One region of the Citrobacter tructae genome, then DNA from elsewhere that is predicted to be linked to it. Evidence: riboswitches for the same ligand, from Rfam matches in the RefSeq annotation. Region 1 holds a riboswitch; each other region holds the start of a gene.
What was found. Region 1 has a riboswitch for cobalamin ahead of E4Z61_RS06805 (ABC transporter substrate-binding protein). Riboswitches for the same ligand answer to the same signal wherever they lie in the genome.
Positions count from the first base shown of each region.

Region 2: another riboswitch for cobalamin. It lies ahead of btuB (TonB-dependent vitamin B12 receptor BtuB); the one in region 1 lies ahead of E4Z61_RS06805 (ABC transporter substrate-binding protein).
Region 3: another riboswitch for cobalamin. It lies ahead of E4Z61_RS02880 (cobyrinic acid a,c-diamide synthase CobB); the one in region 1 lies ahead of E4Z61_RS06805 (ABC transporter substrate-binding protein).

Region 1 is NZ_CP038469.1:1,282,500-1,290,150, reverse strand. It holds gene E4Z61_RS06810 (FecCD family ABC transporter permease) at 1-253, opposite strand, end outside; gene E4Z61_RS06805 (ABC transporter substrate-binding protein) at 319-1,371, opposite strand; cobalamin riboswitch at 1,573-1,800, opposite strand; gene E4Z61_RS06800 (GNAT family N-acetyltransferase) at 2,044-2,559, opposite strand; gene dauA (C4-dicarboxylic acid transporter DauA) at 2,666-4,318, opposite strand; gene prs (ribose-phosphate diphosphokinase) at 4,470-5,417, opposite strand; gene ispE (4-(cytidine 5'-diphospho)-2-C-methyl-D-erythritol kinase) at 5,684-6,535, opposite strand; gene lolB (lipoprotein insertase outer membrane protein LolB) at 6,532-7,155, opposite strand; gene hemA (glutamyl-tRNA reductase) at 7,367-7,651, shown strand, end outside.
Region 2 is NZ_CP038469.1:3,169,512-3,177,162, forward strand. It holds gene murI (glutamate racemase) at 1-765, opposite strand, end outside; gene btuB (TonB-dependent vitamin B12 receptor BtuB) at 710-2,548, opposite strand; cobalamin riboswitch at 2,614-2,809, opposite strand; gene trmA (tRNA (uridine(54)-C5)-methyltransferase TrmA) at 2,925-4,025, shown strand; gene E4Z61_RS15880 (YijD family membrane protein) at 4,076-4,435, opposite strand; gene fabR (HTH-type transcriptional repressor FabR) at 4,451-5,086, opposite strand; gene sthA (Si-specific NAD(P)(+) transhydrogenase) at 5,278-6,678, shown strand; gene oxyR (DNA-binding transcriptional regulator OxyR) at 6,661-7,578, opposite strand.
Region 3 is NZ_CP038469.1:486,249-493,899, reverse strand. It holds gene cbiG (cobalt-precorrin 5A hydrolase) at 1-66, opposite strand, end outside; gene E4Z61_RS02910 (cobalt-precorrin-4 methyltransferase) at 47-820, opposite strand; gene E4Z61_RS02905 (decarboxylating cobalt-precorrin-6B (C(15))-methyltransferase) at 813-1,382, opposite strand; gene E4Z61_RS02900 (cobalt-precorrin-7 (C(5))-methyltransferase) at 1,372-1,977, opposite strand; gene cbiD (cobalt-precorrin-5B (C(1))-methyltransferase CbiD) at 1,962-3,110, opposite strand; gene E4Z61_RS02890 (cobalt-precorrin-8 methylmutase) at 3,107-3,739, opposite strand; gene cbiB (adenosylcobinamide-phosphate synthase CbiB) at 3,750-4,709, opposite strand; gene E4Z61_RS02880 (cobyrinic acid a,c-diamide synthase CobB) at 4,706-6,085, opposite strand; cobalamin riboswitch at 6,175-6,349, opposite strand; gene pocR (transcriptional regulator PocR) at 6,678-7,589, opposite strand.

The DNA.
Region 1 (7,651 bases):
TGGCGGAGACCAGCGCGCGGGTCAGGCGATAATTCCAGATGATCCCGGCATCGAGTGCGTCCACCGCATATTGGCTGCCAAACAGGTGGTTTGCCAGCGTGTGGGTGACATGCCGCCACGGGATAAACGTTTCACCGATGGAAATCCCGGCCAGCAGCACCCCGCACATCACCATGCTGACCCACAGGCTGTGCAGCAGCGTCCGTTGGGTAAACTGACTTATCGCCCGACGCGTCCTGCGTAATTCGCTCATTCTTTATGGCTTTCCTGAGTGCGAAAGTGCGTGATGCCGGCACACGGCATCACGCATGACGAGGATTAGTGAGTGGTCTGAGGATGTGCCAGACCGTACTGCACCAGTGCATCGGCGAGTTTTTCCAGCCCGTCAATGGTTCTGATACCAGCATTCATGGTTTGCACATCTATCACCGGCAGGTGGTTTTCTTTAACCGCCGGGATCAGTCGAGTGACCGGGTCAGATTTGAGGTATTCCATTTTGACTTTCCAGTCATCCGCCGGGAAACGACGACGGCCCATTTCGCCAAGAACGATGACCGACGGACTGGCTTTAGCAATAGTTTCCCAGCCGACCGTCGGCCACTCCTCGGCGGAATCAATGACATTTTTTACCCCGAGGGTTTGTGCTATCCACGCGGCGGGGCCAAATTTACCCGCGACATAGGGATCAAGCTGCAGGTCGGCGCTGGAGAACCAGAAGACGGCAGAGACGTTATTGTCCATACCGGTGATTTTCGTTTTTGCAGCGGCCTCGCGGGCCTTGAGGCTGGCTATCAGTTCATCGCCTTTGTCCTGAACATCGAAGATTTTCGCCAGATCGGCAACTTCCTGGTAAACCATGGCGATATCAAACATGCCTTTACGCACGCCATCGCCGCCGTCTTCGTTATCTTTTGCGCAGTCGGCAGGGGCGGTATAAACCGGAACATTGAGTTCGCCAAATTGTTCGTAAGAGGCAACCGTACCCGCCGGGCCAATCTGCCATTCAAACTGGCTGGCAACCAGGTCCGGTTTTTTGGCGATAATGCCTTCAAAGCTGGGGATGTTTTGCGCGATGACTGCAATGTTGCTGTTTGCTGCCTGGAACTGTTCCGGTAGCGGACCAAACCACAGCGAGGTGCCAACCACGCGATCGATCAGACCCAAAGAATAGAGGATTTCAGTGCTGTTCTGTCCCACGGTGGTTACACGCTGCGGGGCTTTATTGAAGGTAATATCCCGACCACAATTTTTGATGGTCAACGGATATTGTGTCTTTGCCGCTGTAGCGATATTACTGGTCAGGAAAAGTGCCGCGCCAGTCAGCGCCAGAAGTGAATATTTGCAATAAGAAGAGGTAATGTCAGAATACATTATCATTGTCCCGTTGATGCCAGAATCTTAGCGTCTGGTCATTGTTTATTTCGCGGGACAGGCACATGACGATAGATGACATCTAATCATGAAATTCAGACAAGATAATATGAAAATAAAACATATTGTTGCCGGTTTGATCAGGAATCAAATTTTTTCATTCGTCAAATAAATCACCCCATGGACCATCCCGTCCACTCAATGTATAAAACCATGACAGCAGGTCTCCTGGCTCGCGGTAATCAGAATATCGGCCTTCCCATAAAAAATACTTTACAGTGACCTGTAGTGAATCATCACTACACAGGGATATTCAGCATCCGCTTACAGTTGCGGGGGCAGCTATGGCATAAGATTGAAATCATCCGCACCATATTCCGTTTCAAAATAATAAAAATGTTTTGAAATACTGTCGCGATGGACTGTAGCGGTATCCAATTATCACGTCAACCGCTTGAATCAGTAGGTATGCTTACCTTTTTACGATTAAACCCTTAAAATACAATTAGATATATTTTTTGTGTTAACTTCGATTTAACATTGATAACGAATATAAAAAAACTAAACGAGAATTATTTGATGTCGATCAACTAATACTTGCTCCGTGAAATAATCGAAGAATAAATAATAAGGACTGCTAAATAATTTAATTATTAGCTCTCTGTCACATTATTACGATTGTTTTTCCATATGCACGATTTGCTGTTCACCACCTTCATCAAAAAAAACGCTGAAATGATGACGCAACCAGAACTGATAACCTCCAGGTAAAAAGTGATGAGTGTGGAGATAGCACACTTTATATTGCTGATGGCGGCAAAAATGCTCTGCCAGAGCGACTAATTGGCTGCCAATACCTTGTCTACGGTAATCCAGTTCGACATAACAACGACAGATTTCAGCCGTTTCGGACAACATATAACGTCCTTTTAATGGGAGTATTCTGTCATCGTACTGACATACAGCCAGCGTGGCGATAAGTTGCTGTTGCGTATTCCAGACGCCGAGTAACAAATTTCTTTGCTGCTGAATATACTGGTGATTGATGCCAAATACATCTTCATGTGGATGGGGAAGTGGCTTATTGGCACTAAAGTAAAGATTCAAATGGCGGATAATAAACGACTGCACGGCCGGGATATCCGCCTCGGTAATTTCGCGAAAGATATATGTAGAATTAGGGGTCATCACTGTAGCTATCATCAGGAGTAGGGGAAATGATAATAGCAACTCAGAGAGGATTGCAGAAGTGAAGTGTGACCGACAGGCAAAGCCTGCCGGTCACTGCTAAACGTTAAATATCGGCCAGCGCGGCGTCGCGGTTCGGGAAGAACGCCAGACGGCCGGGAATAGGTTGGATACCCGCACGGGCCATGGTGCGCAGCGGCTGGAATTCCAAATTGCTGATACGTAATTCACAGCCTTCCGGCAGTCGTTTAACAAAGCGCTGGAAGGCATCCAGCCCACCGGCATCCAGCACCGGAACGGCATCCCACTTCAGAACGACGATGCGTTTGCCATCAAGACGAGACTCGAGATCGGTAAACAATCCCTCCGCGGCGGCAAAGAACAGCGGGCCAATTACGCGCAGTACCAGTATGTCGTCCGGTACAGCAACATTCACTGGCGCCAGACGCGTCATGCGCGCGATACGACGCATAAACAGCAACGAGGCAAGGACGATCCCCACGCTGATGGCGATCACCATATCAAACAGCACGGTCAGCGACATACACATCAACATCACGATGATGTCGTCTTTCGGCGCGTGGCGTAGCAAATCCACTACTTTGTGGGCTTCACTCATGTTCCACGCCACCATCAAAAGCAGTGCGGCCATGGCGGAAAGCGGTAACCAGGAGAGCCAGGGGGCTAATACCAGCAGTGCGAGGATCACCAGAATTGCGTGGATCACCGCAGAAATGGGCGAGGTAGCCCCGGCACGTACGTTAGCCGCAGAGCGGGCAATCGCGGCGGTGGCGGTAATGCCGCCAAAGAACGGCGCGACGATATTACCCAACCCCTGACCAATCAGCTCGCTGTTGGCTTTGTGCTTGGTGCCGGTCATACCGTCGAGCACCACGGCGCACAGCAGAGATTCAATCGCCCCCAGCATCGCCATCGAGAAGGCTGCGGGTAACAACGCCTGTAATGAACTCCAGCTCAGCGTAAAGTTGGACCCAGGCATATCCCATGGCAGTACCAGTTGCGGCAGTAACTGTGGAATACCGTTACCTTGCGAGCCATCGGCAAGAATGTAATGGAACTGAGACCCGATGGTCGCTACATGACCACCCGTCAGGTTAACGATACCCATCACCGCGCAGCCAGCCAGTAGAGCCGGGAGGTGACCGGGCAGGCGAATCCCCAGACGCGGCCAGAAAATCAGGATCGCCAGCGTGACTACGCCAATGGCGGCATCGCCAGGGTTAATGGTCGGCAGGGCCATGAACAGCGCCCCCACTTTTTGCAGATAGTGTTCCGGGACATGCGCCATCTGCAGTCCAAGAAAATCTTTAATCTGCATGGTACCGATGGTGATACCAATACCTGAGGTAAAGCCTAAGGTGACGGAGACGGGAATATATTCGATCAACCGACCAAAGCGGGCGAGGCCGAAAAGGATCAGGAATATCCCGGACATCAGCGTGGCAACCAGCAGGCCTGCCAGCCCGAACTGTTGCGAGACCGGATATAAAATCACCACGAAGGCGGCGGTTGGGCCAGAAACGCTAAAGCGTGAGCCACCGGTAAGGGCGATAACAATCCCGGCGACAGCTGCGGTATACAGGCCGTACTGTGGCGCAACGCCGCTGCCAATTGCCAACGCCATTGCCAGCGGAATAGCAATAATCCCCACGGTTATCCCGGCGATCAGATCACGGGTAAAGCGCGAGGCGGTATATTTTTCTTTCCAACAAGCGTCAATGAGGGCGCGGAAAGGCATCACATGTGAGGAAAATAGTCTGTTCACAATAATGTTTCATCCATGAGCGCATCATCTATCTAGAAAATGATAGTTGAAGTTGGCATAAATCATACAAATAAGTAAAACGGATAAAAAAACCCGCCGCAGCGGGTTTTTGAGCCGGGCTCGATTAATGTTCGAACATGGCAGAGATGGATTCTTCGTTGCTGATACGACGAATCGCTTCGGCCAGCATACCCGACAGGGTCAACGTACGCACGTTTGGCAGTGCTTTGATTTCGTCGGTCAGTGGAATGGTGTCACAGACCACGACTTCATCAATCACTGAGTTGCGCAGGTTGTTTGCCGCATTGCCTGAGAAGATCGGGTGAGTCGCGTACGCAAATACGCGTTTGGCACCACGTTCTTTCAGTGCTTCTGCTGCTTTGCACAGCGTACCGCCGGTATCGATCATGTCATCAACCAGGACGCAGTCACGACCTGCAACGTCACCAATAATGTGCATCACCTGAGAAACGTTCGCACGTGGGCGACGTTTGTCGATGATAGCCATATCGGTATCGTTCAGCAGCTTAGCGATAGCGCGGGCACGCACGACGCCACCGATGTCCGGAGAAACCACAATCGGGTTGTCCAGGTTCAGCTGCAGCATGTCTTCTAACAGAATTGGGCTACCGAATACGTTATCAACCGGTACGTCAAAGAAGCCCTGGATCTGTTCAGCATGCAGGTCAACGGTGAGGACGCGGTCAACGCCAACGCTGGACAGGAAGTCCGCGACGACTTTTGCGGTAATCGGTACACGAGCGGAACGTACGCGACGATCCTGGCGTGCATAGCCGAAGTAAGGAATAACGGCGGTGATACGACCTGCGGAAGCACGGCGCAGAGCATCGACCATAACGACCAATTCCATCAGGTTGTCGTTAGTAGGGGCACAAGTGGACTGGATGATGAAAATATCACCACCGCGTACATTTTCATTAATTTGTACGCTGACTTCGCCGTCGCTAAAGCGACCTACAGCGGCGTCGCCGAGTGAAGTGTACAGGCGGTTGGCAATACGTTGTGCTAGTTCCGGGGTGGCGTTACCAGCAAAAAGCTTCATATCAGGCACGAGAAGAACCTCAGGCATGCGTCCATTGGTGGAAAGAATCTGCCGAAAACTGTGCGGGCCAGGCAGTATCCTCTCCAGGCGGTGTATTAAAGAGCGCGATGCAACGTCTGGAACAGGGTGACGTTGTCACCGAAACTCAGCTTGCCCGGCTTACTCGCCATCCTTCACGTTTCATGTGTGCTGGCATCAATTCCTCACACCAGTCACATACTTTTGTATGCGCCTGGCGATTCGTCATCTCGCCATCTTCCTGAAACCCGAGTGATTTAGAGTAACGCTCTGTGCAATGGGGAGAGGTTGACACCTTTCGCCACAAAGCCTTTGAGCCATTCCGGGGCTTGCTCAAGCACCTGGCGAGCACGAGACTCTGTATCAAATTCAGCAAAGACACAGGCCCCTGTACCAGTCAGGCGCGACGGCGCATATTCTAACAGCCAGGAAAGCGCCGCATCAACCTCGCGAAAACGTTTTCTTGCGATAACCTCGCAATCATTGCCGAATTCACATTTTAGTAACGTTTTTATTGACCTTTTTGGCGTGTTGCGCGGGAGTTCCGGGTCTTTAAAAATCACCGGCGTTGGAATACTGACGCCAGGATGAGCAACCAGGTACCATTTTTCCGGCGGATTAACCGGCGTGAGGATTTCTCCCACACCCTCGGCGAAGGCCGCATGTCCGCGTACGAATACCGGCACGTCGGCTCCCAAAATTAACCCAATGGTTGCCAGTTCATCGACGGACAGTCCGCACTGCCAGAGATGGTTCAGCGCCACAAGAATGGTGGCGGCATTCGATGAACCGCCCCCCAGGCCACCGCCCATTGGCAGACGCTTATCAATGCTGATGGCCGCGCCGCTACCGGCGGGCAAGCGTCCACTCTGTGCAGCGGTTTTCATCAGCAAACGCGCGGCGCGCACAATCAGGTTATCTTCATGCTCAACACCTGCAACCGGAGTAAGCAGATGAATGTCGCCGTCGTCGCGCACTTCAATGCTGATATCGTCGCCGTAATCGAGAAACTGAAACAGCGTCTGCAGCGTGTGATAACCATCTGCACGCTGTCCGGTAATGTATAAAAACAGATTCAGTTTTGCCGGAGAGGGCCAGTGGGTCATCATTTCACGATCCAGTTATCCATTTTCAGCTTAATGCGCTGGTCGCCGTCAGACAGTTCCATGTTCGCGGGCATCGCTGGCTGCGTTTTGCTGTCGTAGGCGCTGTAAACCACTTTCCAACTTTTGCCGTTCTGGCTGTAGTTCACTTCGCTCAGACGGTACTGTTCGTCGAGTTTGTAGTCGGTGGCATCGCCAGGCAGACCGAGGATCCACTGACGCAAGCTATCGAGCGGAATCGGCATGCCGGTCAGTTTGCCAATCATCTCTTCGGCGTCGTCGGCGGTGTAATGCTTACCTTTATTATCGACAAGCTCGACGTTGCCCGGCTGGGCTTTCAGTTCCAGTTCGGTACTGCCCAGCGGATTGGTCAACAGCAGACGATAGCGATCCTGACCGGTTTGTTGCCAGAAGAAGCGGGCATACACTTTCTGCTGGTCGGAAATATAGGCAAACGCGCCGCGAGTCTGATACTGGTGCAGCGCACGTACCTCCTGCTGGTGTTGGCGCCATTGCGGAGAGTCGGGGCTTTTGCCGGGACCTTTGGGCGCGTTGAGCGTACAGGCGGTGAGGACCAGGCTTGCCAGCGGCAACAGGCGGATCAGGCGAAAATCAGGCAGGGTCATAATGATGACAAATCCTTGAGATACGTTGCAGTTATAGTTCTTAATGCTAGCGCCGCTGTCTGACCTCGTCTACGTTCACGTTATCTTAAATCACTAAAATTTGTGCACTAAGCTATTACTCCAAAAGGGGGCAGTCTCTTTTATTGGCCGCACGCATCCTGTATGATGCCCGCAGTCTAACCTTATCAACGCTGGTACTATTCCCGCACACATGACCCTTTTAGCGCTTGGTATTAACCATAAAACGGCACCTGTATCGCTGCGAGAACGCGTAACGTTTTCGCCGGATACGCTCGATCAGGCGCTGGACAGCCTGCTTGCGCAGCCAATGGTGCAGGGCGGGGTAGTGCTGTCGACATGTAACCGCACGGAGCTGTACCTCAGCGTCGAAGAGCAGGACAACCTGCAAGAGGCGCTGATCCGCTGGCTGTGCGAATACCATAACCTGAATGAAGAAGACCTGCGCAGCAGCCTTTACTGGCATCAGGACAACGAT
Region 2 (7,651 bases), 1.9 Mb from region 1:
GAAGGCGATGTTCTCGTCAGGTGATTTCGCATCAGGCGCTTCATGTTCTAACAACCAGGCCGTACGACGCGCAATCGCGGCACCGGAATCCACCAGTCGCGTCCCTTCAGGCAGAACCTGTAAAAGCTCTTCCTGCAATAGAGGAAAATGAGTGCACCCAAGCACCACCGTGTCAGGTGGTTCCGACATCCGCAACCACGGGCGCAGAATACGGCGCAGCTCTTCCAGAGAAACTGTTTCGCCATGCAGCTTCGCTTCCGCCAGTTCCACCAGCTCGGCGGAACCCAACAGCGCTATCTGACATTCGTTTGCAAACCGCGCGATCAGCTCATGAGTATATGAACGCTTCACCGTTGCACGCGTAGCCAGCAGCCCCACAACACCATTCGCCGTGAGTCGCGCCGCTGGTTTAATAGCAGGCACCACGCCTACCACCGGAAAGGCAAATTTCTCCCGTAACGCAGGGAGCGACACCGTGCTTGCCGTATTACACGCGATAACCGCAAGAGAGAGGGGATAGCGCTGCTGGACCGCAGTCACAATCTCAACAACACGCCCGACAATAAATTCCTCGCTTTTCTCTCCATAAGGAAAGGCGACGTTATCGAAAGCGTATATATAGTGGAGATCCGGCAAGAGATTCCGGATCTCGTTGTAGACCGACAACCCACCGACGCCGGAATCAAACACCAGCACGGTGGGACGTGGATCAGAAGGTGTAGCTGCCAGACAAGGTGTATTCCCGTCCTGCAGTTTCGTAGCCATAAACTGTCTCGTAATCTTTATCGAACAGGTTGGCGATTTTACCACGAACTGTCAGCTGTGAGGTGATTGGATATGATACTGCCAGATCCCACAAACTAACCCCTCCCATTTTTACCGGCTGGTAGGTAACGTAGTCCGTGTCATAACGCGTTCCCAGATAGTGATACGTCAGGCCCCAGTCAAAATCATAAACCTGCCAGTCGAGCTGATACTTCACCTGCTGTTTGGAACGACGCGCCAGCGGCTTGTCCGTAATCGCATTGCGCGAATCGACATAATCGTAGCTCAGCGTGTGCGCCAGCGGACCGGTATCGAAATTCGCCGTCGCTTCAACGCCTTTAATACGGACTTTGCCTTCGTTAAAGTATTTCTCGGTATGCGGGTCGTAATCGATCATGTCATCGATATCATTACGATACCCTGACACGCGCCAGTTCACGCCCGCCGTTAAACCTTCAAATGCCCCTTCCCATTGCTTGCTCTCTTCGGGATCCAGGTTCGAATTGCCATAATAGCCATGGAGTTGCCCGAGATTAGGCGCTTTGTAAGATGTGCCGTAAGACGCAATAAAGCGATAACCGTCAATAAACGCCCATCCGGCGCTGGTTTGCCATGTTCCATGACGACCAAACTCGGAGTTGTCGTCGCTACGCGCCGCACCTTCAAAGGTGAAGTCGCCAAGCTGTTGCAATCCGGTCAGATAGAGGCCCGTGTTACGCTGATCGTAACCGTCCGTGACATACCCGGTGCCAGGCTCTGTGGTTTGCTTTTGCCAGTCAACGCCTGCGCCAACGTTACCGTGGCCCACCACCATGCTGTTTGACCACTGAACATTATATTGCTTCATCTCATCCAGGGTTGCTGAGGAGTCGTAGCGGCCATAATCCGGATCATAGTTGTAGTCTTTGCTGTGGCTGTAGCTGGAAACCAGCTGCGACTGGATTTGCTCGCCATTAAAACGCAGCCCTGCATCCCAACTCTGGCTGTAGAGCTTGCGGGTATCGAGAAGCGCCGAGCCGGGGGAATAGTAGGAGTCATAATTGGTGCGGTTATCATAGCCATAGCCACGAACAAACCCGCTCCATGTGTCGGAGAAGTTGTGTTCCAGTGCGCCATACAGTGTCTTACTTAAGAAACCATCTTTGTCGGGCTGCGCCTGAGAACCGGTGCTGCCGTAGGCGACAACATCAAAACCTTTGGTATAGGCATAATCCCCCATCAGCGTAACGCGCGTATTCTCGCCTAACTGTTGTTGGGTTGAGACATCGTAATTCTGATAACCATTACTGCCCATACCGGCGGTCAATTCCGTCCCCGGCTTTTCTCGCGTGGTAATGATATTCACCACACCGCCAATCGCATCAGAACCATAAACAGCGGAACGCGGCCCGCGAATGTATTCTATACGTTGCACCAGTGATACCGGGAACTGGCTGAGATCGGCTGAGCCGCTCACCCCCGCTAAGTTCAGGCGCACGCCGTCAATCAGCACCAGCACATGGCTGGCATTGGTCCCACGAATAAAAATAGACGAGTTCTGTCCCATACCGCCGCTTTGCGCGATATCGACACCCGGCAGCCGACGCAGAACGTCATTCACAGAGGTGGATTGCCAGCGATCGATATCCTGGCGCGTAACAACAGTAATGGGGGCAAGAACGGCACTAAGGGGCTGCTGAAAACGGTTCGCAGTGACGACGAGTGTATCCAGGCTAGCGTCCTGCGCCCAACTAGAAAATGCCGCGACGGAAAGTGCCGTCAGCAGCAATGATTTTTTAATCATTGTAAAGCATCCACAATATAAGAAGGATGCCGCAGGTCCCACCGATAGTACGCGATGATGAAAACCAGATGCGACGTTAGCCGGCAGGTCTTCGGGCTTGGAAGGTTATTCAGGATATAGAATAAAAAGAAATGAAGACTTCCCACCCACAGGCAGTGTCTGCTTACGCTCTCATCTCACCTTTCCTTACCGCTGCGCGTCAGCTCCAGATTTACACTGGATTCCCTTTTAACTCACAGGACCGGAACGCGGATGCTACCGTCTGTTACAACCTACTGTCCAGACCGCACATCACAATATCGGAAATCATCAATAACTGGACATCTACTGAGCAATCCCTACAATCCCCGCGTACTTTTATTTTTCAGGATGCATCATGACCCCCGAACACCTTCCGACAGAACAGTATGACGCGCAGCTAGACGAAAAAGTGGCACGTTTGCAGAGCTTAATGACGCCATTTACTGATCGGGCTCCGGAAGTGTTTCGCTCGCCGGTCAGCCATTACCGTATGCGCGCCGAGTTCCGTTTGTGGCACGACGGTGATGACCTGTACCACATCATGTTCGAAAGCCAGACCAAAAGTCGTATTCGCGTCGACAGTTTTCCGGCAGCCAGCGAACTCATCAACACGCTGATGACGGCGATGATCGAAGGCGTTCGCAATAACCACGTCCTGCGCCACAAACTGTTCCAGATTGATTACCTCACTACCCTGAGTGGTCAGGCGGTAATATCAATGCTGTACCATAAAAGGCTGGATGACGAATGGCGTCAGGAAGCCGAGGCGCTGCGGGATGCACTGCGTGCGAAGAATCTGAACGTGCATCTGATTGGTCGGGCGACCAAAACCAAAATCGAATTGGATCAGGATTATATCGACGAACGATTGCCGGTCGCGGGTAAAGAGATTATCTACCGCCAGGTTGAGAACAGCTTCACGCAGCCGAATGCCGCCATGAATATTCAGATGCTGGAATGGGCGATTGATGTCACCAAAGGTTCACAAGGCGATCTGCTTGAGCTGTACTGCGGTAACGGCAACTTCTCGCTAGCGCTGGCGCAGAACTTCAACCGCGTATTGGCTACCGAAATCGCCAAGCCATCCGTTGCTGCAGCACAGTACAACATTGCGGCTAACAATATTGATAATGTACAAATTATTCGCATGGCGGCCGAAGAGTTCACTCAAGCGATGAACGGCGTACGTGAGTTCAACCGTTTGCAGGGCATCGATCTGAAGAGTTACCAGTGTGAAACCATTTTCGTTGACCCACCGCGCAGCGGCCTGGACAGCGAAACGGAGAAAATGGTGCAGGCGTATCCGCATATTCTGTACATCTCCTGCAACCCGGAGACGCTGTGTAAGAATCTGGAAACGTTGAGCCAGACGCACAATGTGTCACGTCTGGCGCTGTTCGATCAGTTCCCGTATACGCACCATATGGAGTGCGGGGTGTTACTGACCGCGAAGTGATTTTTTATAGGCCGGATCCTGCGTTTACGACGCCATCCGGCTACTTCACGTTATTCCGCAATTTCCTGCTTACGGTTACGCACCTTAAAGCCGATCCAGAACACCAGAATTACCGACAGTACAGCCGGGAAGAAGTTAGAGCCGATATCCGGGTATTCCGCGCGCACCACTGTGCTGTATAACAGAACGCCGAGGATAAAACAGGCGGCAGCCAGGCCCGGTAATCCCACAGGCATGGTGCGATTCTGGTAACGTTGATGCAGACAGTAAACTGTCAGCACCAGCGAAATAATCGGGAATACGGAGAATGGCACAATGGAGCTAAACAGCGCCGCAAATGTGCCATTGATCGATAAGCCAGCAACTAGCGCCAGCAGCAGCGTACCTTTATCTTGACCTGACTGTTTCATTGCTCGTCCTTCTCGTTACTCGGAGTGATGCGTCATCTTCTCTTGTTCGCGGCGATACCAGTAAAATGCGCCTTTGGCGATCATGCGCAATTGCAATACCAGCCGCTCTTCCAGTTGTCGACGCTGTTCGGCGCCAACATCCAGCGCTTCTGCCCCCGCACTGAAAACAATCGTCACCATGGCTTCGGCTTGTGCTTCAGTAAACGCACGAGGCATATGGTTTTCGAGTTCCAGATAGTCCGCAAGTTCCGCAATAAAATGCTGAATTTCGCGAGCCACTGCGGCACGAAACGCCGCGGAGGTTCCAGACCGCTCGCGCAATAATAAACGGAAGGCGTTAGGATTGTTGCCGATGAACTCCATAAATGTTGAGACCGAGGTGCGGATCACACTGCCGCCCTTGGCGATGCGTTGACGCGCCTGGCGCATCAACTGGCGTAGCATCAGGCCACTCTCATCCACCATCGTCAGGCCGAGTTCATCCACATCGCGAAAATGGCGATAAAATGAGGTTGGCGCAATGCCCGCTTCACGAGCAACTTCTCGTAAACTGAGGCTGGCAAAACTTCGCTCTGCGCTCAATTGACTAAATGCAGCTTCGACCAGCGAACGCCGGGTTTTTTCTTTTTGTTGCGCTCTAACGCCCATCACGATGTCTGAATCCTTCCTTATACCTTGCTGGCACTATACCAGAGATTAGGTGGTTGGCATGGCTTTGTGAATGATTGTTTACGCGCAGTTTGTGCTTCGACTTCGCAAAAAAGCACAACGATAATTGGGTTATCCCAACAACGATGTTACTATTCTGTTGCTTTTATGTATAAGAACAGGTAAGCCTGACCATGTCACATTCCTACGATTACGATGCAATAGTAATAGGTTCCGGCCCCGGCGGCGAAGGCGCTGCAATGGGTCTGGTTAAGCAAGGAGCGCGCGTCGCCGTTATTGAGCGCTATCATAACGTCGGCGGAGGCTGTACCCACTGGGGCACAATCCCGTCTAAAGCGCTCCGCCACGCAGTCAGCCGTATCATTGAATTCAATCAGAACCCACTCTACAGCGATCATTCCCGACTCCTGCGCTCTTCTTTTGCCGATATTCTTAACCATGCCGATAACGTCATTAATCAGCAAACGCGCATGCGGCAAGGGTTTTATGAGCGTAATCATTGCGAAATTTTGCAGGGCAATGCCCGTTTTGTTGACGAACACACCATTGCTCTGGAGTGCCACGACGGTACCGTGGAAACGCTCACGGCAGATAAATTTGTCATTGCCTGCGGCTCGCGCCCCTACCACCCGACTGATGTCGATTTTTCACACCCGCGCGTTTACGACAGCGATTCCATTCTCAGTCTGCATCATGAACCCCGCCACGTTCTGATCTATGGTGCGGGCGTAATTGGCTGTGAATATGCATCGATCTTCCGTGGAATGGACGTTAAAGTTGATTTAATCAACACCCGCGACCGTCTGTTGGCTTTCCTCGATCAGGAGATGTCCGACTCGCTCTCTTATCACTTCTGGAACAGTGGCGTGGTTATTCGCCATAACGAAGAGTATGAGAAGATTGAAGGCTGCGATGATGGCGTCATCATGCACCTGAAATCCGGGAAAAAACTGAAAGCCGATTGCCTGCTGTATGCCAACGGTCGTACCGGTAACACCGATTCGTTAGCGCTGGAGAATATTGGCCTGAAGACGGACAGCCGCGGCCAGCTAAAAGTGAACAGCATGTACCAGACGGCGCTGCCGCATGTGTATGCCGTAGGGGATGTGATCGGTTATCCGAGCCTTGCCTCCGCAGCTTACGATCAGGGCCGTATCGCTGCTCAGGCACTGGTTAAAGGTGAAGCCACCGCGCACCTGATCGAAGATATTCCGACCGGAATTTACACCATTCCTGAAATCAGCTCCGTCGGTAAAACTGAACAGCAACTGACGTCAATGAAAGTCCCTTACGAAGTCGGCCGCGCTCAGTTTAAACATCTGGCTCGCGCACAAATCGTCGGGATGAGTGTCGGAACGCTGAAGATCCTGTTCCATCGGGAGACCAAAGAGATTTTAGGGATCCACTGCTTTGGCGAACGCGCAGCCGAAATTATTCATATCGGTCAGGCGATAATGGAGCAAAAAGGTGGTGGTAACACCATAGAGTACTTCGTTAACACCACCTTTAACTACCCAACCATGGCGGAAGCCTATCGGGTAGCTGCGCTGAACGGCTTAAACCGCCTGTTTTAACGCGCTGTCGAAATGGCCATCCATTGCACCACGGATGGCCTCTGCCAGCTGTTCATAACGGCTGCGCAGCGGCGAACCCGGACGGTACACCAGACCAATGGTTCGACGCGGTTCAGGCTTAATGCACGGCACATAGACCACACCGTCACGATTACGCTCCGGTGGTACAGCCAGCGCGGGCAGTAAAGTAATCCCACTGCCTGCAGCCACCATGTTGCGCAGCGTTTCCAGACTGGTTGCCCGGAAATGGGTATCTTCATCAGCACCGGCTTCAAAACAGAATCCCATCGCCTGGTCACGCAAACAGTGACCATCTTCCAGCATTAACAGTTTTTCACCTGCAAGATCGGACATCGGTACACGGTCGCGGTTTGCCCATGGGTGATCTTCATAGATCGCCAACATCATCGGCTCATCAAACAACGGTACTTCGATAAACGCTTCACTCTCTTTCACCAGCGCCAGAATCACGCAGTCGAGTTTGCCGCTGTCCAGTTGCGCCAGCAGCTGATGCGTTTGGGCTTCATGCAAGTACATTTCCAGTTTCGGGAAGGTCTGGTGCAACATGGGAATAATATGCGGCAGCAGGTAAGGTCCTACTGTTGGGATCAAACCAATATGCAGCGGGCCAGACATTGCCTCACCCTGTTGGCTTGCCATCTCCTTGAGCACTTTGACCTCGCGCAGCACAGTACGCGCCTGATCCACCAGCAGCAAACCTGCCTGAGTGAACAGCACTTTACGACTCGTACGCTCCAGCAGCATAACGCCAAGCTCATCTTCGAGTTTGCGGATTTGCCCACTCAGCGTTGGCTGGCTGACGTGACAGGAGTCTGCCGCTCGTCGGAAGTGACGATGTTCGGCCAGTGCTACCAGGTATTCAAGATCACGAATATTCATTATTCATCCTCCATTGCCACGATAGTTCGCAGCGATAGGTAGCATAGCAACGAACGATTATCCCTATCAAGCA
Region 3 (7,651 bases), 800 kb from region 1:
AGCCAGCACGACACCGCCGGGCGTCAGGCAAAACAACGCGATAGATTCAGGCTTTACGGTATTCATGGCTAAAGTCCGCCGCATAGAGTTTGGAGTAGTGGTACTCCGTGCCCAGGAAGTTACCGACCAGAATAAGCGCCGTTTTGCGGATCCCCGCATCGCGCACTTTGTCGCCAATATCCTCAAGGGTGCCACGCACGGTCTGGCTTTCAGGCCAGGTCGCTTTATAGATAACCGCCACTGGCGTGGTCGCCGGATAGCCGCCCTCAATCAAACGCTCTGCGACCCGATGGATACGCTGGACAGAAAGATAAATCGCCATTGACGTCTGGTGGCTGGCAAATGCCTCCAACTGCTCGCGCTCCGGCACTGGCGTACGACCTTCCAGACGGGTAATGATCAGACTCTGCGAAACTTCAGGCACGGTATATTCAACGCCGAGTTCTGCCGCAGCGCCAAGAAACGCGCTGACGCCAGGCACCACCTGCCATTCAATACCGCGCTTGGTCAACTCTTCACCTTGTTCGCGGACCGAACCGTACAACGACACATCGCCGGTTTGCAGACGCACGACCGTTTTACCTGCTTTCACGCCGGCCTCCATCAGGTCGAGGATCTGTTCCAGATGCAGTTCGGCGCTGTCGTGACACTCAGCGTCAGGCGGGCAATACTCCAGCAGCTCGGTGTTAATCAGCGATCCGGCATAGATAACCACCTGTGCCTGCTGCAACAACCGGTAACCTTTGAGGGTAATCAGCTCGCGATCGCCAGGACCAGCGCCAACAAACCACACACTACGGGGATCAAATATCTCAGACATGGTTTCCTTCCTTCTGACAGGCGATAACAAAAACGGGATTATTCGGTTTGAAATAGTGACCACTGCCGAGCGTGGTCAGAGATGAAACCTGCATTTGCAGGCAATCCACACCCTGAATGCCCAGGTGTTCCAGATGAGCCAGCGCGGTATTCAGGTTTTCCTGAAGAATGAACGTCATCACCAGCCGTCCGGTGGGATGCAGTTGTCGCATCGACCAGTCAATCAGGTCGGTCAGGTGACCGCCGCTGCCGCCCATAAAGATGGCATCGGCTTTTTCCGTGATGGTCATCGGCGCAATACCGGGATAAATATCGATGTTGGCGCAAGCAAAATGCTGGCGATTTTCGTCCAGCAGCCTTAGCGCCGCCGGGTTACGCTCAATCGCCGTAACGCGCAGCGACGGATATTGCAACGCCGCTTCTATCGATACGCTGCCGGTCCCTGCCCCAATATCAATCAGGTGAGTGGCACGGTGTAATTCAAGTTTTGAGAGGGCAAGTGCGCGTACCGCTTCTTTGGTCATCGGCACCTTCTCTCCACGCAGAAAAAGCTCATCTTTCATCGAGGATCACCACTGCATTCATGTCATAGTCGGCATTAACTTCACTGAGCGGCAGGCAGCGGATACGTTCGTTTTCCATTGCCAGGTTTTCACCAATCACCATCCAGCGGTGTCCCTTACCCCGGGCAATAAGCTGAAGTGCAATTTCACGCGGGCCGCACTGGGCGTCCGTGACCATCGCCACCTTGTTATGTCGTGCCAGTTCATCGAAACAGACGCTACGACCGTGACTGCTGGTGAGCCACATGTCATTCATATCAATACCGGACTGTGCGCACAGATATTGCACCGCACTAATGCCAGGAATAATGTGCACATGTTCAATGCCAAAGTGGGCCACCATCCGGGTTCCAATGCCGTAGAACAACGGATCGCCAGATGCCAGTACCACCACATGCTTCTCCTGATGTTCACTAATCCAGGCTAATAACTCCGGGATATTGGCGCCGAGGGCAAACCGTTCACCGGTATAATCCGGGAACTGTTGCAGATGCCGTTTACCTCCGACCAGCACATCCGCTGTGGCAATTGCGTCGCGCGCTGCGGGGGTCATCAAATGCAAACCCGCGGGCCCCATCCCTACAACGGTGAGCATGTCATCTCCTTTGCAATCTCTGCGACTGGGCGGTTGCTGCCGAGGATCTGGTTATCAAAAGAGAACATAATGGCGTCGCAGGTCGGTGGGTTTTTCGTGAAACGCAAGGTCTGCAGGACGCGCATGCAAATACGTTTGGCCAGATGGTCATAAATATGCTGAAAACCGTAGGCGTCGATATGTTCCATGGCCGCTTCGGTGGTATCGCAGTCGCTCACCAGCGTTAGTAACTCCAGCGGTGCACCGAGCAGCGCCAGATGGGCAACCAGGGTTTCCATACGCGCATCGGCAATATGGCTGTGGGTATGGAAAATACCTGCTGCTATTTTGATGAGCTTACCCGGATGCCCGACGAGAACGATTTGTTTGAATCCAAGGCGTACCGCCTCTTCAATCATGTAGCCGACAAAGTTGCTCATGGTGACCACAACCTGTGTATCGATCCCCATCTGTTCGCGGACGAAACGTTCGCCGTGGTTACCCGGCACCAACACCACGCGCTCCAGTCCCGCCGCGCGTTTGATTTCTAACTCCAACGACAGTGAGCGCTTCCAACTCTCCTCTGACATTGGCGTAACGATACCGGTGGTACCAATAATGGAAATACCGCCCAGAATACCCAACCGCGAGTTGTAGGTTTTTTGCGCCCGTACTTCACCTTCTGGCGCAAAAATTTCAATCTGAGCCCCGCGATTGGGGCCGATCGCCTCGCGAACCGCTGACTCTATGGTCTGACGCGGCGTGCGATTAATCGCCGAACTGCCCACCGGCAGACCAATTCCTTTGCGAGTGACCGTGCCGACGCCTTCACCACCCTGTAAGCTGATCTCTCCGCTATCGTCTAACGTCACGCGGGCAAAAATAAGCATCCCATGGGTGGCGTCTACATCATCGCCACCGTCTTTGCGAATGGCAGCAATCGCCTGCTGTCCTTCAATGTGCGGCGACTCAACGTTCAGGCATAGCGTGACCCCGGACGGTGTAACAATAGAAACCTGATGGATCAAATGCTGACGCAACACCATCAGTGCAGCCACTTTGGCGGCCGCCGTCGCACACGATCCGGTGGTGTACCCTTTGCGCAGCGCTTTACCGTTGTGCCATACCGGTGCGTCAAAGGGCTGGTCGCTCATCGCGCCCCCTGCATGTGATAGAGCATGGCGTTGACGATGGCGGCAGCGACGTTGCTTCCCCCTTTGCGCCCTAACGCAGCAATGGCCGGTAGATTGCTTTGAGTCAGCGCATCCTTTGATTCCTCAGCGCCGACAAACCCTACCGGTACACCTACCACGCCGCTCACGGCAACATCATGTTCCAGCAGACGAAATAGCGCCGTCGGCGCATTGCCGAAAACAAACAGCTTTTCGCCCTCTTCCGTTACGGCTATGTCGACTGCCGCCATCGAACGGGTGATCCCCTGTTCTTTTGCCGAACGCACGACACGCGGGTCGCTGATGTAGCAGCGGCATTCACCGCCAAATTTTGCCAACAACGTTTTATTGATCCCAGAAAGGGCCATCGTGGTATCGGTGTAAATCACGCTTGGGCGGCTTAACGCTGCACAAAACTGCTCCAGCACATCACTGGAAAACCACAAAATGTCCAGCCAGTCGAAGTCAGCGGTGGTGTGAATAACCCGCTTGATGATGGCCTCATGCAGCGGACTGGCAAACTGGTAGTCCGGGCGGGTTTCACAAATAATCTCGCCAATGATGTCGAAACTTTTGGCTTCAATCGCCTGGGGTTGCTGAATGTATTGCATCGTTTTGTCCTCAGGCGACACCGACCAACAGCCACCGCAGCGCGATAAACAGCGCCAGGGCCAAGGTCGATGCTACCCACATCAATCGTATCGTTTGGGAAATGTCGTCTACTGAAATGTCACGTTGTGCGTCACCTATCCACGGCTTCTCAACGCGCTCGCCAAAGTAGTCGTTAGGACCACCCAGTCGAATGCCTAATGCCCCGGCAACAGATGCCTCCGACCACGCACAGTTAGGGCTGCTGTGGTTGTAGCGATCGCGCCAGCCAATCTGTAAAGCGCGCGAGCCGTCTTTACGGCACAAAAATGCAGCCACACCCAGCAGCAGCCAGCTCAACCGGGCAGGAATAAAGTTCGCAACATCGTCCAGACGAGCACTAACCATACCGATAGCGCGGTACTTTTCATGTTTGTAGCCCACCATGGAATCCAGCGTGTTCACGGCCTTATAAGCCATTGCCAAAGGCGCGCCGCCAAGGAACAAAAAGAACAGCGGGGCAATGATGCCGTCAACGGTGTTTTCAGCGACGGTTTCCACCACGGCGCGATTGATCTGTTTTGGCTGTAATTGGGAGGTATCTCGTCCCACAATCCAGGAGAGTTTTTCCCGGCTTTCCGCGAGATCATTGGCGCGCAGCGGACGTTCGACATCATAGGCAGCGTTGGCCAGACAGCGTCCCGCCAGCACGGTAAAAATCATCCACACCTCGACACCCCAACCAAGCCAGGGATGAATGGATTGCGCCAGTGCAAGTACTCCCCAGGACACAGCCCAGGTCAGTCCGACCACCACCACCCACATCACTGCGCCACCGACACGCAGCATACTGTCGCTATGACAATAGCGGCGTACCAGGCGCTGCACGGCGGAAATAAGATTGCCAATCCAGCGTACCGGATGCGGCCAGTTCTGCGGATCGCCAATGATAAAATCAAGCAGCCAGGCGACACACCACGCGAGCAGTGTCATAGCACGCTCCTCGCGGCAGCCAACCAGTGATTGAGCATCTCAGGGCGCTGAGCAAAATGAACATGCAGATAGCTGGCGAATGTATTACCGACCTGCCAGCCGCCGGACCATGCCTGTAACGTTTTGCCATCGCGAACTTTACGACAATTCATCACGGCCTGGGTTTGAGCGGTAAAATCGGAATAGTGAAATTCATGCCCGCGCAGCACTTCACCGGGTGCGGCCAGCAAGGTTTGCTGTTCGGCCTGCGCTTCACAGTAGCCAAATCGGGTCAGGCGCTTGCCCATTTTGCTGTGGCCGGGAATGATATCCGCCATCGGCCAGGTATTGCCGTCGCTATCTTCCAGAGAGCTACCGAGGTACATCAGACCACCGCACTCCGCATAAATAGCCACGCCACGCTGATGCGCCGCGCGCAACTGCGCCAGCATGGCGGAATTTAGGGCAAGTTTTGCGGCGTGAAGCTCAGGGTATCCACCTCCTAGCCAGATCATCTGACAGTCCGGTAAACGGCTGTCGTGCAATGGGCTAAAACGGACAATGTTGATACCCGCGCGTTCCAGTAGCGTAATGTTATCCGGATAATAGAAGTTGAATGCTTCGTCATCGGCAATGGCAAGCGTCAGCCCTACTCCGGCATCAGCAGCGGGAAGTGCGGGCCATTCGCCCACGGGGAGGGTGTCTAACTGGCTTAACGCAAGCAGCGCGTCGATATCCAGCGTTTGCTCGAGCGTCGCGGCAAATTCCTGCCACGGCAGCTGGTTTACTATCGACTCACGCGCGGTGACTAATCCCAGATGACGTTCGGGCAGCGTGACGCCATCCACACGGGGAACATAGCCCAATACCGGTACCGAACAGTAACGTTCAATCGCGACCTTGAGTAACTGGTAATGCGTTTCGCTGTTTACCCGGTTAACAATCACACCGGCAATGTTGAGCGTTGGATCAAAATGCTGGAACCCCATTACCGTTGCAGCAATTGACGTTGAGACCGCTTTACCGTCCACCAGCAAAATGACCGGACAGCCCAGCTGTTTAGCCATCGCGGCGGAACTGCAATAGTTGGGATCCGTACCATAGCCGTCATAGAGCCCCATGACGCCTTCAATGACGGCGATATCCGCCTGTTGCATCTGCTCACAAAATATGGCGTTCAACGTGGGGGCGGGAATCATGAAGCTATCAAGATTGCGGGAAGCCGTGCCGCATACTGCGGTATGCCAGCCGGTATCTAGATAATCAGGACCTACTTTGCAAGGCTGGACGCGCAACCCGCGTTTTTTCAACACACTCAACAAGCCCAGCGTCACGGTGGTTTTGCCACAGCCGCTTCCGGTACCTGCAAGAACAAACGCGCGAAAATTAGCCGCCATACCCTGATCCTGTTCAGGGTGGTAGGGGTGTAGAGATACCCAGTCTTTTCGACTGTGTGCATCTGAGCAACCCACTTCCCACCGAAGTTGTTGGTAGTCACTGACAGGCAGGTCTTCTGGCTTAGCGTCATTCTCGCCCGTCCTTCCCAATCTTGCGATCAGTGGTCTATACGGGGTCGTCAGCATCACAGCAGCGGGGGCTGCGGGGGATTCTCACCCCCTTCCCTGCCACAAACGTGGCAAACCTGTCAGCTCAGGAGCCTATTTAGCTCCAGTCATGAGATGAATTATCACACCTCATGATAAAAATTCATTTTTAATATTTTCATGCGCTCATTCAGCCAATGTTATGGCGTCATTAAGCTTATTCTCATGTCTGCATTCCGAATGAAAGTTTCAATTTATAATAAAGAAAGTCATTCATACAGACACTGTATCTCATCACAAAAATAAAAACTGGTGCAGTTTATCCTTCCGATACTATTACTTTGTTGCGCTATGACAATTTATTGTCTGCTATCCTTATTTTTCATTTTATAATGACGGACATACAGAACGATATCAAAAATCGGCAATAGCAAATTATTGCTATTTATGCTGATTCTTCGGACGAAACAACATTAATTTGTTGGCGAAAAGCCTGCGGCGTCACCTGATACGTCTGACGGAAAACTTTGCAAAAATAACTGGTTTGCGAAAAGCCTAAATTTCGCGCAATGCTGGCGATGCTCCAGTCACTGTGACAGAGCAATTCTTTAGCACTTGCCATTCGCTGTTGGTTTACCCAGGCATTAAAACCAATCCCCTGATATTTTTTGAACAGTTTGCTGAAATAATACGGGCTGAGATAAACATGCGAAGCGACATCTTCAAGGCGAAGCTCATCCGATAAATGTGCGTCAATGTAGCGCAGCGCTTTTTTCATTTTACTGTCATGGGGGGTCGGATTACGGGCAGGACGCACCGACTCCGACTGTTGTGGACTGTCTTTAATAACAAAAAAATTCAATTGTTTTTTAAGACAATTTTCCACAATAAGCTTCAATAAATCTGCAGAGGCGATGACCCGAGAGTAGTCCATCTCTGGAACATTACGAAATTCATTAACCAGTTCGGGATCGGCCTGCCAACGGTCATCAACATTCAAAATATCAACCAGACCCACATCATTGCTTAAGCGCACCTGACCACATAACACAAACCCAACCAGATGCCCCGCAATCACCAAAGGGATAGAAAAATCGGTAAGGCCTGCATGACAGCGATAAATGCATGGCTGGTCTGATTTTGATGCCTCAAGTCCTCCACAACGATCGCTCATACGGCATCGAGTACTGTGCTGTGGGTGTTGGCGCATCAACTGGCAAAAAGGGGTAAAATTAAAGAGCTCAGAAATCTCATCACCGTGAATATTGACCACCACAACAGCCAAACTGGTGGCTTGCGCAAAATCCTGTGCGATTTTATTAATGAGTTCTGAGTTCAGGGCACTCGCAGAAATCATGATAAAACCTCTCAGTTAATTTATTGTTATAAACAAAACATATTATTTACATTCGCTTTTCA